DNA from 2 places in the Plantibacter sp. PA-3-X8 genome. Region 2 is predicted to be linked to the other one. Evidence: predicted binding sites of a transcription regulator. Region 2 holds the regulator's gene; the other holds the start of a gene.

Region 1 (8,304 bases), 510 kb from region 2:
GTGGCGCACCACTGCTCGCGCGACTCGCTGAGGCGGGGCTGCGCGTCGTCGCGCTCGAGGCCGGGCCGAATCACGACCCCGCGGAGTCCACGCCGGACGAGGTCGACGCGACGACGATCAACTGGATGTCCAGCCGGTTCAGCGGCGGGGACGCTCCGACGGCGTTCGGTCCGAACAACAGCGGCTTCGGCGTCGGCGGTGGCACCGTCCACTGGGGCGCGTTCACGCCCCGACCGGACGCCCGTGACCTGCGTCTGCGCAGCGAGACCGGCCTCGGCCGTGACTGGCCCGTCGATCATGCGGAGTTCACCCGCTACGTCGAAGAGGTCGAGGCGACCATCGGTGTCTCCGGGCCGACGCCGTATCCGTGGGACCCATCGCGCACCTACCTGTACGCGCCGCCGAAGCGGAACGCCCCGGCTGACCTCATGGCGAAGGGCGCAGAGTCGCTCGGCATCCGGGCGACCGACGCACCCGCCGCGATCATCACGCGCGACCGCGATCAGCCGCACCACGGCCTCCGACGCGCCACGACGAACGTCGGCTCCATCCACCAGGGCGAGCGCCACGGTGCGAAGGCGACGACGGCCATCACCTACCTGCCGGCGGCGGTCGCGGCGGGAGCGGAGATCCGTCCGGACGCCGTCGTGCACACCATCGAGCGGGATGCCCGCGGTCGGGTGACCGGCGTCGTCTATCGCCAGGACGGCGTCGACAAGCGGCAACGCTGCGAGGTGCTCGTGTTGGCCGGCGGCGGGGTGGAGACCCCTCGGCTCCTGCTGCACAACGACCTCGCGAACGCCAGCGGTCAGGTCGGCCGGAACTTCCTCGCCCATGGTGCGGTGCAGGTGTGGGGGCGGTTCGACGAGCAGATCCGCGGCTACCGCGGCTACCCGTCGGCGCTCATCACCGAGGACTTCGTCCGCCCTGACGGTGCGGACTTCGCAGGAGGGTATCTGTTGCAGAGCCTCGGCGTCATGCCCTTCAACTACGCGACGACCCTCGTGCGCGGCGGCGGTCTCTGGGGTACCGAGCTGGTCGACGAGCTCGACGCGTCCCGGTACAACGCCGGCATCGGGATGAACGCCGACTGTCTGCCCGCCGACGGCAACCGGCTCGAGCTCTCGTCGGAGGAGGACGAATGGGGTCTGCCGCGTGCGACCATCTCGTTCTCGCCCGGCGACAACGAGCAGGCCATCGACCGCCACGCCATCCGCACGATGACGGAGATCCTGACGGCGGCCGGTGCGCGGAGCACCAGGGTGCTGGCGCGCACGGCGCACACGCTCGGCACGTGCCGGATGAGCGACGATCCGAGTGACGGCGTGGTCGACGGAGAGGGTCGATCGCACGACATCGACAACCTGTGGATCTGCGACAACTCCACGTTCCCGAGCGCGCTCTCCGCGAACCCGGGCCTCGCGCAGATGGCGTTGTCGCTGCGCACGGCCGACCGGATGCTCGCGGCCTGGTGACGGCGGCGCCGCCGGCCGTCGAGCAAGGATGGGTCAGGAGTCAGCCGTTCGCCTTCACGACGACGATGGCTGAGCCGCTCGGTCTCACCTCCAGCACGGTGTAACCGGCAGCCCTCGCATCGGCGGCGCTCGGGAACGACAACCGGGCCTGATAGATCGGATCGGGGAACCCGTAGCGACGCAGCTTCTCGACGCGGACGTCCTCGGCGAGCGGAATGTGCATCGTGGTGCGCACCTGCTCCCGCAGCTCCTGCTGGCAGACCGAATCCACGCCTGCGTAGCCGCAGACGGACACGTCACCTTCGAGGAACGAGCTGTAGCTGCCTTGAAACGACCCCAGTAGCGCGACGACGAGGACGACGAAGCCGGCCATACAGCCGATGGCTACCCCGAGCGTTCCCAGCACCTGACGCACGGTCCGTGGTTTACGAGACCATCCGTCGTCTGATTCCGCGAGAAGATCGTCGATCGTCATGCGCCCACACCCCTGCGTTGCATGACGTAAGGCTAGCGGTGGCCGCTCCCGGCCTGGCTGCGCACGAACGCCTCCTCGACGGGTTGGTCCCACGGTTCAACGCGGACGTCATGCAGACGACGATCGAGGCGTGCAAACCCTCGTGGTCTATGCAGGCGGAGGAATCCTCACCGAGGATCAGAAGGCGACGTTCGCAGGCCGGGGCAGGCGCGTCCGTCGCGTCGATCTCAGCGGCGCATCGCACGACGCGCATCTCGATGCGCATGAGCAGTGGGTCGAGGCGCTCCGTACCTTCATCGATGCGCAGTGAGATGACACGCACCGCATCAGGCCGGGCCCATCTCGCCGGCCCCGCCGTCAGCGTAAGGTCGTCGCATGCCCCTCGAGCAACCCCCACAGCCTGAACAGAGGCGAGCGCTCTCGAAGCCCTCGGCCGCGTCATCCACGGCGGCAGCCTGGAACGCCTTCCTGCTCCGACCTGAGGCGAGAGCGTGGATCAGTGCCACCGAGCGTGGACAGCGACAGGCTGAGGTCGGCGACGTCGCTCTGGAGGTCCTGCTCCTGGAGTACCGTCGCCCGGCCCGCCTGGCGCTCGGGCTCGTCTCGTCCGTGGCACTCGTCGTGGCCGCCACCCTCTCCGTCGCGACCGTGACCGTCCTTGGTCCGTTCTGGGTGGGGGAGAGCGGGGCGCTCTATGGCTTCGTGGTCCTCATCGGGTTCGCGGTCGCGTTGACGAGCGTCGTCATCCTGCTCCGGCTGCAGGTCTCCGAGAACCGCATCATCCGCGCCATCTCCGTGTGGTCCGGCGTCACTCCGGGAACCGGCGGCCCGCCGGAGCCACAGACGGCGACTGCGCAGTCCGTTGACCGGCGGGAGGCGGCGACGACGCGCACCCTCTTCCTGTCGGTCTCGGGCGCAGGGATCGCCGCAACCGTCGTCTCGACGGTCTGGCTGTCCTCCGCCGAAAGCGGGTCGTTCGTGCTGCCGCTCCTCGTCGCTGCGGTCTTGCAGCTGATCATCTGGCTCGCGGTCTGCTTCGGGGTCGTCCGCGTGCTGCGGTCGTCGCGGGTCTGACACGCGCGGCGGTCGACCGTGTCGCAGTGCTCGGCTGACACGGTCGGAACCGAGCCCGGGGCGAACCTACTGCTCGTGCACGATCCGAACGCGCGTGACCGAGAAGCCGGCTCGTTCGAACGCGCCACGCATCGGCGTGTTCGCGGCATCCGTGGTGCCGACGATCCGGTCCTGTCCCGACCCGTGGTGCACGTGGACCATCTCCGCCAAGAGGTCGTGCACGTAACCGTGTCCGCGATGCTCGGGGAGCACGCCCAGGTAACTGATGCTCGCGTCGTACGCCGTCCTCGTCGGGACGATGAATCCCGCGATCGTCCCGTCGAGCAGCTCTGCGACCCGCCAGGCGTCCCGCTCGCCGGGGAGCGATTGGTAGAACGCTAGATCGTCGTCCGCGAGCGCCTCGAGCCCTTCGCGCGAGACCATGTCCTGCGTGTGCGCATCGAGGGTGCCGGTCGCGACCAGGGCGAACAGCTCATGGAACGCGTCGTCCGCGGCGGCGACGAAACGGAGGCGCTGCGATCGCGCCGGCACCGGATCGGAGCTGGACCTCGCGAAACTGACCCGCTCGGTCGTGCGCGAGAATCCACCCGCGCGTGCCGCCTCATGGCGCCATCGCACCGCTTCCACGCTGGCGGCGTCATCCGCCCAGGCAGGGGAGACGTCGACATTGAACTCCAGTGCGGGACCTGCGCCGAAGGCGTCCAGTCCAGCGCGGATGAGCGCAGCGCCGACACGTTCGGGCTCCGCGACTTCGACCGTGGTGGTGAGGCAGTCGAGTGTGGCGGGCCGGTTCGCGTCCGCCTGGCCCCACCAGAGTGCTCGTGCCACCGGGCGACCGTCCTGCTCGGCGATCCACGACCATTCCGGCCGATAGTTCCCACTCGCGAGTTCGGCGGTCAGCCGCTCCGGATCGACCCAGGCGACCGGTTCGTCGCAGCTCCACTCCTGGAGGAGGGGGACGTCGTCCGGGGTGGCTCGGCGGATGGTGAAGTCGTCGCGGGTGTCGGTCATCGGTTCCAGCTTGGACAGGCGCGACTCGTTTGTCCAGGCCGGGCAGGAACACCTGGGCTACGCCGCCGAGACGGGAGGCGGACGCGCGGTGTGCGTGTGGGCGTTCACCTGAGCTGTGCGGCCGCGTCGCGGAGACACGCGATGAACGCGTCGTGGACCGGGCTCTCGTCCGTCCGTTCCTGACGAGCGGCCAGCAGGCGTGTCGTCGGCGACCCGGCGAGCGGCACGACGACGATCGACGGCGGCACCAGCTGCCGCACCGACTCGGGCAGGATCGTCATGCCCACGCCGGCCGCGACGAACCCGAGTGCGGTCTCCTGATGGACGACCTCCTCGACCACCTGCGTCCGACTCGACGTGCCGAGGACCTCCGCGACGCGGTCCACGAACCCCGGCATGAGCGCCCGCGGGTAGGAGATCATCGGGACCTCCATGAGCTCGTGCGCGGTGACCTCGGGTCGGCCCGCCAGCGGATGACCGACCGGGAGGCACGCCACGAGACGCTCCTCGAAGACGACCTCGGTCGTGAGCGTGGGGGAGCTGTCGGACGGCGTCTGCGGGACCTCGTCACGGACGATCCCGACGTCGAGCGTGCCGTCGCGGAGCCGGTCGAACTGCTCGCCCGAGGTCAACGGCACCAGGCGCAGCGTCACCCCGGGGCGGCTCGCCCGGAACAGCTGCACGACGCCTGGGAGGACCGTGTAGTTGGCTGAACTCACGAACCCCGCGGTGAGCTCCCCGGCGAGACCGTCGACGAAGTCGCGCATCTCACCCCGGACCGTGTCGAGCTCCTCGACGATGTGTCGTGCCCGCGCCTGGAGATGTCGTCCAGCGGGGGTCAGCGCCACCCGCCTCGTCGAACGGTCGAACAGCGCGGTGCCGACCTCCTGCTCCAGTCGTGAGACCTGGACGCTCAGCGGTGGCTGCGACATGTGCAGCCGTCGCGCGGCACGACCGAAGTGGAGCTCCTCGGCGACGGCGAGGAAGTAGCGCAGCTGGCGGAGCTCCATCCCATCGACGATACGACCCTCGTATTACCGCGCTGTTTCGTCCAGATTGCGAGCGAAACGCTCTCAATCGAGGTTCGAATCGGTATTTGACCAGGACGATCGCGACCGTGTTCGCTGAGGACCACACACCCCGACCTGGAGGACCACCCGTGACTGCAGACGCTTCCCCGAACACCCGGATCGACATGCTCTACCTGAGCGAACCGGAGGTCATCGCCGCCGGCATGAAAGACATGGCCCACTGCATGGAGGTCATGGAGGAGGTGTTGGTGCTCGTCGCGAAGGGTGACTACCGGATGGCCGGCCCGACCGCCAACTCGCACGGAGCACCGATCGGGTTCCCCGCCACCTCACCGTTCCCCGGCATGCCGTTGGATGCCGCCGACCGTCGGTTCATGGCGATGCCCGCCTACCTCGGCGGGCGCTTCGACACCGCCGGTGTCAAGTGGTACGGGTCGAACGTCGACAACCGCGAGCGAGGCCTCCCGCGCTCCATCCACCTCATCGTGCTCAACGACAAGGACACCGGCGCGCCCTACGCGATCATGTCCGGCAACCTCGAGAGCGCCTACCGCACCGCTGCCGTGCCGGGAGCCGCCGCGAAGCTCCTGGCACCGGTGGATGCGAAGTCGCTCGGCATCATCGGGCCCGGCGCCATGAACAAGAGCGCCCTGCACGCCATGACCACCGCCCGTCCCTCGCTCGACACCATCCGCATCCACGGGCGCCGACGGTCGACCTCCGAGGCGTTCGCCGACTACGTCCGCGCGCACTACCCGCAGTTCACGACGATCGAGATCGCCGAGACGGTCGAGGCCGCCGTGCGCGACTCGGACATCGTCTCCGAGGCCGTCACCGGCCTGGTCGGCTCGGAGAACTACCCGTTCATCGACGGCGACTGGATCAAGCCGGGCGCCTTCCTCAGCCTGCCCGCCAATCTGCGCATGGACAAGGAGTACACCCTCTCCGGCAAGGCGCGCCTCATCGCCGACGCGAAGAAGATCTACGAGGCGTGGGCCGAGGAGTACCCGGCGCCGTCGCACGAGACCGCGTTCGGGATGATCGGCCTCTACTGGCAGGACCTCATCGGGACCGGCGAGCTCGACGAGTCCCGCGTGGTCAACATCGGAGACGTCTTCGACGGGAACGCCGTCGGTCGCGAGTTCCCCGAGCAGCCGGTGCTCTTCAGCGTCGGTGGGATGGGCGTCGAGGACGTCGCGTGGGCGAAGACGATCTACGAGAACGCCGTCGAGCAGGGGATCGGCACGAAGCTCAACCTCTGGGACGCCCCCGACCTGGCCTGAACGCCGACCGGCATCGAGCACCGACACCTGTTCCACCCGAACCCGACGCTGTGGCCGCCCGGCCGCTGTGCACCTCGAACGATGGAGTGATTTGTGGACGCTGGAAACGTCGCCTGGATCCTGACGAGCTCGGCGCTCGTCGCCCTCATGATCCCGGCCCTGGCTCTGTTCTACGGCGGGATGGTCTCGTCCCGCCGCATCCTCAACATGATGATCATGTGCTTCGGCGGGGCCAGCCTCGTCGCGTTGCTCTGGGTGGCCTTCGGGTACTCGCTCGTCTTCGGTGACTCCGTCGGCGGGCTCGGACTCATCGGGAACCCGTTCGAGTTCGCGGGGCTCGACCAGGCACTCGTCGACGACCCCGATGCCGGCATCCCGCTCGCGCTCTTCGCGGCGTTCCAACTGCTGTTCGCGGGGGTGACGACGGCACTCGTCGCGGGTGCCGCCGCCGGTCGCATGAAGTACGGCGCGTGGTTGTTGTTCGCCGGGCTCTGGGCGACGTTCGTGTACTTCCCGATCGCGCACTGGGTGTTCGCCTTCTCGAACGACACGGCGACCGGTGGATGGATCGCGAACACCCTCGGTGCCGTCGACTTCGCCGGCGGGACGGCCGTGCACATGAACGCCGGCATCGCGGCGCTCGCATTGGCCCTGGTGCTCGGCAAGAGCAAGGACTGGGGCGGCAAGCTCCGCCCGCACAACCGCCCGCTCGTCCTCGTCGGCGCCGGGTTGCTCTGGATCGGTTGGTACGGCTTCAACGCCGGCTCGGCGCTGGCAGCCGGCAATGCGGCGAGCGTCGTGTTCCTCAACACCACCGTCGCCGCCTGTGCCGGCCTCATCGGCTGGTCCATCGTCGATCGACTCCGACACGGAGCGGTCACGAGCCTCGGCAGTGCATCGGGGATCATCGCCGCCCTCGTGGCGATCACCCCCGCCTGCGGCGCCGTCTCGCCCATCGGTGCGATCATCATCGGGGCCATCGCGGGCGTCGTCTGCTGCCTCGCCATCGAGTGGAAGTTCCGGCTCGGGTTCGATGACTCCCTCGACGTCGTCGGGGTCCACCTCGTCGGAGGCATCATCGGGACGCTCCTCATCGGGGTGTTCGCGACGGATGCGGCTCCGAACGGACGCTCCGGTCTGCTCTACGGCGGCGGATTCGAACTCCTCGGCGTGCAGACGATCGCGACCGTCGCGGTCCTCGCCTATTCGTTCATCGTCACCTGGGTGATCGCGAAGGTGATCCAGATCACCATCGGTCTGCGGATCCCCGAGGAGCACGAGGTCGCCGGCATCGACGAGCACGCCCACGCCGAGCGCGCCTATGAGGACGAAGACCAGGAAGCACGCGCATGACGAGCGTCATCGTCATCGGAGCCGGGCTCGCCGGTGCTGCGGCGGCCTGGCGCCTGGCCCAGGCCGGGCACGACGTCACCGTCCTCGAGCGGAGTCGCCCGGCCAACGAGTGGGGATCGTCCCACGGATCGGCCCGGATCTTCCGCTATGCCTACCCGAAGGCGTCCTACACCCGTCTCGTCCTCGCGGCGGCGTCTGGGTGGGACGAGCTCGGCCTGGAGCATGGGCGTCCACTGATCACGCAGACGGGTGCGCTCGATTTCGGTGCGACCCGTCGCCCGGAGCACCTCGCGTCGGTGCTGGCCGAGCACGGCATCGATCACGAGCTGCTTTCCCGGGACGAAGCCAGAGCCCGCTGGGACATCGGCTTCGACACGCCCACTCTGTGGCACCCGGGAGCCGGCGTGATCGACGCGGAGCAGGCGGTGATGGCGATGCTCGAATCCGCCGTCCGCGCCGGGGCCACGGTCCTGAACGATCAGCCGGTCGAGCGGGTCGAGCGGACTGCCACCGGGTACCGGGTGCTCGGATCTCGGGGCAGGGCGTTCGATGCGGAGCAGGTGGTCGTCGCAGCCGGCGGCTGGCTTCCGGACCTCCTCGGC
Region 2 (8,304 bases):
GACGTGGAACGACGTCGGCAGCTGCTCCTGCAACCACTTCTGCAGTGAGTCCGAGCCGAGGTTCTTCTGTACGACGAGCCAGGCGTCACCCTCGTCCTCGAGCCGCGGCAACCAGTGCATGAGCATGCGGTGCAGTTCGTCCTTGCCGACGCGGATCGGCGGGTTCGACCAGATGGTCGCGAAGCGGACCGTGTCGGGGACGTCGTCGGGGGGGACGGCACGGATGTTGGCGAGCCCGAGGCGTTCCGCGTTGATCCGGGTCAGGTCGAGCGCGCGTTCGTTCACGTCGACCGCCCAGACGGTCGCGTCCGGCGACGCGAGCCCGAGCGACAGGGCGATCGGGCCCCAGCCGCAGCCGATGTCGAGGAGGTCGCCCGTCGGCGGGGGAGGGGGGGTGTTCGCGAGCAGCACCTGGGTGCCCTGATCGAGGTGACCCGGACTGAAGACGCCGCCCGCCGAGACGAGCGAACGGTCGACGCCGCCGAGGCGTGCGGTGATCGGTTTGAGCTGCAACTCGCTCGCGGGTTCGGCGGTGAAGTAGTGCTCGTTCGACATACAGGAACGGTACCGGACCAGGAGGAAGTAGGGTTAACGCGATGCCTAGACCACCGATGGACGCACCCCAGGACCACGCAGACGACACCGATGTCGATGTCGAGGCGGTGGTGGACGACGCCTCGGTCACCGATCCCGACGACGTCGTCGCACGCGTGCTCACGAGCGCCGCGTCCCGATCGAGCGGGTACACCCTGTTCGGCAGCGGTGCCGCGGCGTTGCAGACCGGCGACACCTCGGGCGGCAGCTCCGACGACGGCGAGCAGTACGACCGCGAGGACCGACAGGCCCTCCGTCGCGTCGCCGGGCTCTCGACCGAGCTCGAGGACGTCACCGAGGTCGAGTACCGGCAGCTCCGGCTGGAGAACGTCGTCATCATCGGCGTCTACCCGCAGGGAGCGCTCCACGACGCGGAGAACTCGCTGCGCGAACTCGCAGCGCTCGCGGAGACCGCCGGCGCGGTCGTCCTCGACGGGCTCCTGCAGCGCAAACCGCACCCCGACCCGAGCACCTATCTCGGTCGAGGCAAGGCCCAGGAACTGAAGTCCATCGTCCAGGCGCTCGGCGCCGACACGGTGATCGCCGACACGGAACTCGCACCCAGCCAGCGTCGCGCACTCGAGGACGCGGTCGGCGTGAAGGTGATCGACCGCACGGCGGTCATCCTCGACATCTTCAGCCAGCACGCGAAGAGCCGAGAGGGCAAGGCACAGGTCGAGCTCGCCCAACTCGAGTACCTCCTGCCCCGCCTCCGCGGCTGGGGTGAGTCCATGAGCCGTCAGGCCGGTGGTCAGGTCGGTGGTGCCGGGGCCGGCATGGGGTCGAGGGGCCCCGGTGAGACGAAGATCGAACTCGACCGACGCCGCATCCACACCCGGATGGCGAAACTGCGTAAGTCGATCACGGCGATGAAGCCGGCGCGCGAGGCCAAGCGGGCGAACCGTCGCCGCAACACGGTGCCGTCGGTCGCGATCGCGGGGTACACGAACGCCGGCAAGTCGAGCCTGCTGAACCGCATCACGAAGGCCGGCGTCCTGGTCGAGAACTCGCTCTTCGCGACGCTCGACGCGACGGTCCGCCGCAACGTGACCTCCGACGGACGCGAGTACACCCTGGCCGACACGGTCGGTTTCGTGCGCAACCTGCCGCACCAGCTGGTCGAGGCCTTCCGCTCGACGCTCGAGGAGGTCGCCGACAGCGACGTCATCGTGCACGTCGTCGACGCCGCGCACCCCGACCCGGCCGGCCAGATCGCCACCGTGCGCGATGTCATCGGTGAGGTCGGAGCTCGGCACATCCCCGAGCTGGTCGTGTTCAACAAGGCCGACCTCGTGGACGACGGCCAGCTGCTCGTGCTCCGCGGTCTCGTCCCGGACGCCGTCTTCGTATCGGCCCGCACCGGTCTCGGGATCGACGAGCTCATGGAGCGCATCGAGACGCTGATCCCGTCGCCGAGCAACGAGGTCCACGTCATCGTGCCCTTCGACCGCGGAGACCTGGTCACGCTGCTGCACGAACGCGGCAAGGTGCTGTCGACGGACTACGACGAGCGTGGCACGATCGTGCACGCCCTGGTCGGTGCCGAGCTCGCCGCCGCCCTCGCGCCGTTCGCCGAGGTCGTCCCGGCACCCGCCGTGGCCGGCTGACCCGACTCCTCACGCGCAGCGCGCGCGGACGGCATCCTTGAGCGCCTCCGCCGTGTCGGCGTCGAGCGGCAGGGTCATGACGGCCTCCGGGCCGTCGTCGATCCGCACGACGAGTGGGAACAGGGTCCCCACCTTGTCCTCCGCCAGGGCATGCGGGTCGCACCGCGTCGGCACGATCCGCAGTTCGAAGGACTGCGGGCCGTCGGCGGCGTCGACGGTCAGGCTGAGCGGCCAGTCCTGGGGTGGGTCACCGCCGCCGTCCGTCGGCGCCGGTCGCAGCAGGACGGTCGAGCGCAGCGCGACGAGCTCCAGCCGACCCGGGGCGCCGGTCGGCACGGCAGTGATCGTCAGGACGGCGACCGTCGTGGCTCCGGCGCCCTCGAGGCGGATCCCGGGAGCTGCTGCCACCTCGGCGATGCGCTGCACGGCCGCCACCGTGCACGTCGAGGCACGGATCCGCTGCAGCGCGTTCGTCGGATCGGGGAGGTCGGCGGCGGACAGGATCGAGTCGTCGTCGAGTCGGAGCAGGAGATCGACCTGCACGTCCCCGTCGCGTGCGTCGCAGTCGATCGGTGGCAGCTCGACGGCGAGGTCCGTGGTCTGTCCAGCGCGGACCGTCGAGGATCGGTCCCGGACGGTCGGCGCGGTGAACGCCGACCCCGCCAGCTCGAGTCCGACGATCGTGATGTCGTGGTCGCCGCCGTTACCGACCCGGACGATCGCGCCGTCGCTCGCGTACTGGTCCCGGTTCTGACGGAACTCGACCACGATGTCCTCGGCTGAGGCTGCGCGTGTCGCCCGCGGCACGGGCGAACCGGCGGTCGTGCACCCGGACAGGGCGATCACCACCGCCACGCAGGACGCGATGACGCGCGAACCGGGTACTCGGCGCTCGGCGCCCCGGTGCCTGGTGCCCATGGTCATGGCATCAGCGTAGGACCGGAGCGCCGCCGGGGGAATGTGTCGCAGGATGACGCTGTCGGGCGGATGTCCGTCGCGCGGATCGTCGGGCGTTGCTATCGTCGTGCGCATCGTACCCGCCCTCACCGGCGGATTCGGAGCGACAGCCGAGCCCGGCACCCGCCCACGACACACCAGCGGAACCGCTGCGTGCTGCGTGGTCGCCGGCTCTCGATCCGCTGCCACCGAGACGAGACCTCATGACCACGACGGAGCCGGCCTGTCCCAGGCGCACCCCCTTCTCGTTCGGGCTGTACCCGCCGAAGACGCTCGACGGCGGCGTCGCGCTCGCACGGACGGTCGAGCACCTGGCCGCCGCCGGTCCGGAGTTCATCTCGGTCACCTTCGGCGCCGGTGGTTCCTCGCGAACGGCGAGCCTGGACGTGCTGCGGAGCATCCGGACGTCGACCTCGGTGGACCCGATGGCCCATCTCACCTGCGTCGGTTCGACGCACGCGCAGGCCAGCCGACTCATCAAGGACTTCCTCGATGCCGGGGTGCACAGTTTCCTCGCGCTCCGCGGCGACCCGCCCGCCGGAGCCGTCGAGGGGGACGCCTTCCTCGGTGATCTGGGGAGTGCCGCAGAACTCGTGCAGCTCATCGGCCGGGTCAGTGCCGAGCACGAGCCGTACGCCGAGGGGTCGCTGACCGGACTCCCGGGCGCGGTGCAGCTCGGTCGACGCCGTCGGCCTCGGATCGCGGTCGCCGCGTTCCCCAACGGTCACCCGCGCTCCCGGTCGACGACGCAGGACCTCGACACCCTGTTGGCCAAGCAGGCGGCGGGGGCGACGCTCGCCATCACCCAGCTCTTCTTCCATGCCGACGACTACCTCGCCTTCGCCGAACGTGCGAGACGTCACGGCGTCACCATGCCCATCCTGCCGGGCGTGATGCCCATCACGAGTCCGGCGCGGCTGCGTCGGGTGCTCGAGCTCAGCGGCGAGGCGCTCCCGAGCGACCTGGCCATCGCACTCGAGGTCGAGCCGGACGAAGCGGGACGGATCGACATCGGCACGGAGTATTCCGCCCGACTCATCCGCGACGTCGTCGCGGGCGGTGCGCCGGGCGTCCACCTCTACGCCTTCAACCAGCATCGGACGGTGCTCGACGTGTTGCACCGTGCCGGCATCCCCATGCAAGGCGACCGACCGGTCCGCCATCCCATCCCCGATCCACTCACCAGCAAGGACGCACGATGATCCCCACCTCCGCATTCCCCGTCGGCACCATCCTCGGCTACCCGCGCATCGGGCCGAACCGGGAGTTGAAGCGCGCCGTCGAGTCCTTCTGGGCCGGCCGGATCGACGCCGACGCGCTCGAGCGGACGGCCTCCGAGCTGCGCGCCGCCACGCGTGCCCGCCTCGCGGGGCTCGGCCTCGATCCCACGAACGCCGCGATCCCCGAGAGCTTCTCGTTCTATGACCAGGTCCTGGACGCCGCGCTCACCGTCGGCGCCGTCCCGGACCGCTTCTCGACGCTCGTCGGGGCCGACGGTCGGGTCGACCTCGCCGGGGCGTTCACGATCGCTCGTGGCGCCGGCGACCTCGCCCCGCTCGAGATGACGAAGTGGTTCGACTCGAACTACCACTACCTCGTCCCGGAGATCGGTGAGTCGACGCCGTTCGCGCTCTCCGACGACCAGGTGGTCGAGCAGTTCCGCGAGGGCCTCGCCGAGGGGTACGTGACGCGGCCGGTGATCGTGGGCCCGGTGACGTTCCTGCTGCTGTCCAAGGCGGCCGAGGGGGCCTCAGCGGGATTCGCCCCGATCGATCGACTGGAGGCGTTGCTGCCCGTCTACGCGGAACTCCTCCAGCGCCTCGCCGCTGCCGGCGCGCCCTGGGTGCAGCTCGACGAACCCGCACTGGTGTCGGAGACGTTCGACGTGCCGAGGTCGACGGTCCTTGCGGCGCTCGAACGATCGACGGCCGTCCTGTCCGCCGTGTCCGACCGCCCGGCGATCTTCGTCGCGGCTCCATACGGCGCCTTGGGGGACGCCCTCCCGGTGCTCGCCGCCTCGGGGGTCGAGGCTGTCGGTGTCGACCTCGTCCGAGGAGGCCTGCCGGACTCGTCTCCCGGACTCGCCACGAAGACCGTCGTCGCGGGAGTGATCGACGGCCACAACGTGTGGCGTGGCGACCTCGTGGCCGCGGCCGACCTGCTCGCGAGCGCGGCGGAGCGCTTCCCGCAGCTCGCGGTGTCCACCTCGACGTCCCTCCTGCACGTCCCGCACGACGTGTCGGTGGAGACGAGGCTCGACCCCCGTCTCCGGAGCTGGCTCGCCTTCGCCGACCAGAAGGTGGATCAGATCGCGGTCCTCGCACGCGGTCTCACCCAAGGGCGCGCGGCCATCGCGGCCGAGCTCACCGCAGCGTCGGCCGCGCTCGACGATCGGCTCGCCGCGCCCGGGGTCGTCGATGCCGCCATCCGCGCACGGACGGCAGCGCTCGCACCAGCGGACTTCACCCGAGACGACTACCAGGAGCGCGCCACGGCGCAGGAGCAGGCGCTCGGCCTGCCGTTCCTCCCGACGACGACGATCGGTTCCTTCCCGCAGACCGGGGACATCCGTCGCGCCCGCGCGCAGCGGGTCGCCGGGACGCTCGACGAGGAGGCGTACGTCGCGACGATGCGCGCGGAGATCGAGCGCGTCGTGGCCCTGCAGGAGGACCTCGGGATCGACGTCGTCGTCCACGGTGAGCCCGAGCGCAACGACATGGTCCAGTACTTCGCCGAGCACCTCGACGGGTTCGCCGTGACGGAGCACGGGTGGGTGCAGTCCTACGGTTCACGATGCACCCGTCCGTCGATCCTGTGGGGTGACGTCTCGCGGCCGGCGCCGATCACGGTCGAGTGGTCGTCCTACACGCAGTCGTTGACCACCAAGCCGGTGAAGGGCATGCTCACGGGCCCGGTGACGATCCTCGCGTGGTCGTTCGTGCGCGACGACCAACCGCTCGCCGAGACGGCGAACCAGGTCGCCCTCGCCCTGCGTGACGAGATCGCCGACCTGGAGCGGGCCGGCATCCGCATCATCCAGGTCGACGAACCCGCACTCCGCGAACTGCTCCCGCTCCGGCGGGCCGACCAGGGGCGGTACCTCGACTGGTCGGTGGGCTCCTTCCGGCTGGCGACCGCGGGCGTGCGGGCCGAGACGCAGATCCACACCCACCTCTGCTACTCCGAGTTCGGCGTGGTGATCGACGCGATCCGACGCCTGGACGCCGACGTGACGAGCATCGAGGCGGCACGGTCTCGGATGGAGGTCGTGTCCGACATCCGGGCGAGTGGTTTCGACCACGGCATCGGCCCGGGCGTCTACGACATCCACTCGCCTCGGGTGCCGAGCGTCGCGGAGGTGACCGCGTTGCTCGAGATCGCGCTGGAGGGGATCCCGCAGCGCCAGGTCTGGGTGAACCCGGACTGCGGACTCAAGACGCGAGGCTACGAGGAGACGGTCGCCTCCCTCGCCAACATCGTCGAGGCGACGCGTGCGGTCCGCGCACGGGTCGGTGCGACCGGCTGACGTTGAGGGGCCTGCACGGACGAGGGCCGGGACGATCCACGGATCGTCCCGGCCCTCGTCGGTGTCGCGGAATGGTCCGGTCGGTCAGACCGTCCGGAGCACGGCGACGACCTTGCCGAGGACTTCGGCGTGGTCGCCGAGGATCGGTTCGAAGGCCGAGTTCCGGGGGAGCAGCCAGGTGTGACCGTCGCGCTGGCGGAACACCTTCACGGTCGCCTCCTCGTCGAGCATCGCCGCGACGATCTCGCCGTTCTCAGCGGTCTTCTGCTCGCGGATGACGACCCAGTCGCCGTCGCAGATCGCGGCGTCGACCATCGAGTCGCCGACGACCTTCAGCATGAACAGACTGCCCTTGCCGACCAGCTGGCGGGGCAGGGGGAAGATCTCCTCGACCTGCTGCTCGGCCGTGATCGGGATGCCGGCGGCGATGCGACCGACGAGCGGGACCATGGCGGCGTCGCCGACCGGGGGAGCGGAGTCGGGATCGCTGCCCTCGACGGCGCTCGGCAGGTCGATGAGCACCTCGATGGCGCGGGGACGGTTGGGATCGCGTCGGAGGTATCCGCTGAGTTCGAGCTGTCCGAGTTGGTGCGTGACACTCGACAGGGAGGCGAGCCCGACGGCGTCGCCGATCTCGCGCATGCTCGGCGGATATCCGCGCTGTGAGACCGAACGCTGGATGACGTCGAGGATCGCCAGCTGCTTGTCGCTCAGGCTCTTCCGTCGCCGGGTGCCGCCGATCTGGCGTTCCCGGGCTCCGTCGCCCGCCGTGTTCGCTGCCATCTTCGCTCCTGCCCTGATCGGCTGTCGGTGACCGATGTCGGTGGGTGGTGGTGTACTGCTTCCAACACTCGAAACTGTATCCGCACCAGCTCGTCCAGACAAACATCTGTTCGAGCGTGTCGCCGATCCCGCGCGTCTCAGGTACGAAGACAGGGTTGAGTATTCGAACAATCGAAGATATATTCGGAACACAGGTTCGTATCCGGCACTCCTGGTCGAGTGTCGGGTACGAGTCCTCATCACACGATGAGCACACTCTTGGAGGGTTGACATGAGCGCAGCACTGATCGGGTCCCACCGGGCGCTTCCCGCACGGACGGCGCAGGTACCGACGTCAGACGCACCGTCCACACGCCGACTCCGCCTGACGAAGCGAGGTCGCGTCGTCTTCACCACGCTCGCCGCCATCCCGCTGGTCATCGGTGTCGCGGTCGTCGGACTCTCCGCAGGCGGTGCCGCGGCCAACACGGCGGCGGCGGGAGCCACGTTCACGTACATCACGGTCGACCCGGGCGAGTCGCTCTGGCAGCTGGCCGAGTCCATCGCACCCGACGCCGACCCGCGCGACGTCATCGCCGAGATCATGAACCTCAACCAGCTCAGCACCGCCGGTGTCGAGCCCGGGCAGCGCCTGGCGATCCCGCAGCGGTACGCGGCCGAGTAGGCCGACAATCGGCGGGTCACTCCGCACTGGTTCTCAGCTATCGTCGATGGCGCGGTGCAACGACGCCCGCAGCATCGTCGGAGGCAAGCATGAGTACAGACGATCGGAGCCGCTCGCTGCTCCGGAAGAAGCCGATCGCGGAGATCGAGGATGAGACCTCCGGTTCGAAGCTG

The links. Region 2 encodes LexA, which represses DNA repair genes until DNA is damaged. Its sites were predicted from a motif close to TCGAACANNTGTTCGA; they were not measured.
Region 1: the regulator LexA is predicted to act here: its motif matches at 5,120-5,135, upstream of EAO79_RS13075 (tyramine oxidase subunit B).

What each region holds. Positions count from the first base shown of each region.
Region 1 is NZ_CP033107.1:2,753,087-2,761,390, forward strand. It holds gene EAO79_RS13045 (GMC family oxidoreductase) at 1-1,475, shown strand, start outside; gene EAO79_RS13050 (hypothetical protein) at 1,516-1,950, opposite strand; gene EAO79_RS13055 (hypothetical protein) at 2,081-2,260, shown strand; gene EAO79_RS13060 (hypothetical protein) at 2,326-3,024, shown strand; gene EAO79_RS13065 (GNAT family N-acetyltransferase) at 3,091-4,035, opposite strand; gene EAO79_RS13070 (LysR family transcriptional regulator) at 4,140-5,045, opposite strand; gene EAO79_RS13075 (tyramine oxidase subunit B) at 5,195-6,349, shown strand; gene EAO79_RS13080 (ammonium transporter) at 6,443-7,702, shown strand; gene EAO79_RS13085 (FAD-dependent oxidoreductase) at 7,699-8,304, shown strand, end outside.
Region 2 is NZ_CP033107.1:3,258,398-3,266,701, reverse strand. It holds gene EAO79_RS15400 (class I SAM-dependent methyltransferase) at 1-555, opposite strand, end outside; gene hflX (GTPase HflX) at 597-2,201, shown strand; gene EAO79_RS15390 (hypothetical protein) at 2,211-3,125, opposite strand; gene EAO79_RS15385 (methylenetetrahydrofolate reductase) at 3,362-4,360, shown strand; gene metE (5-methyltetrahydropteroyltriglutamate--homocysteine S-methyltransferase) at 4,357-6,684, shown strand; gene lexA (transcriptional repressor LexA) at 6,769-7,467, opposite strand; gene EAO79_RS15370 (LysM peptidoglycan-binding domain-containing protein) at 7,739-8,131, shown strand; gene EAO79_RS15365 (amino acid permease) at 8,221-8,304, shown strand, end outside.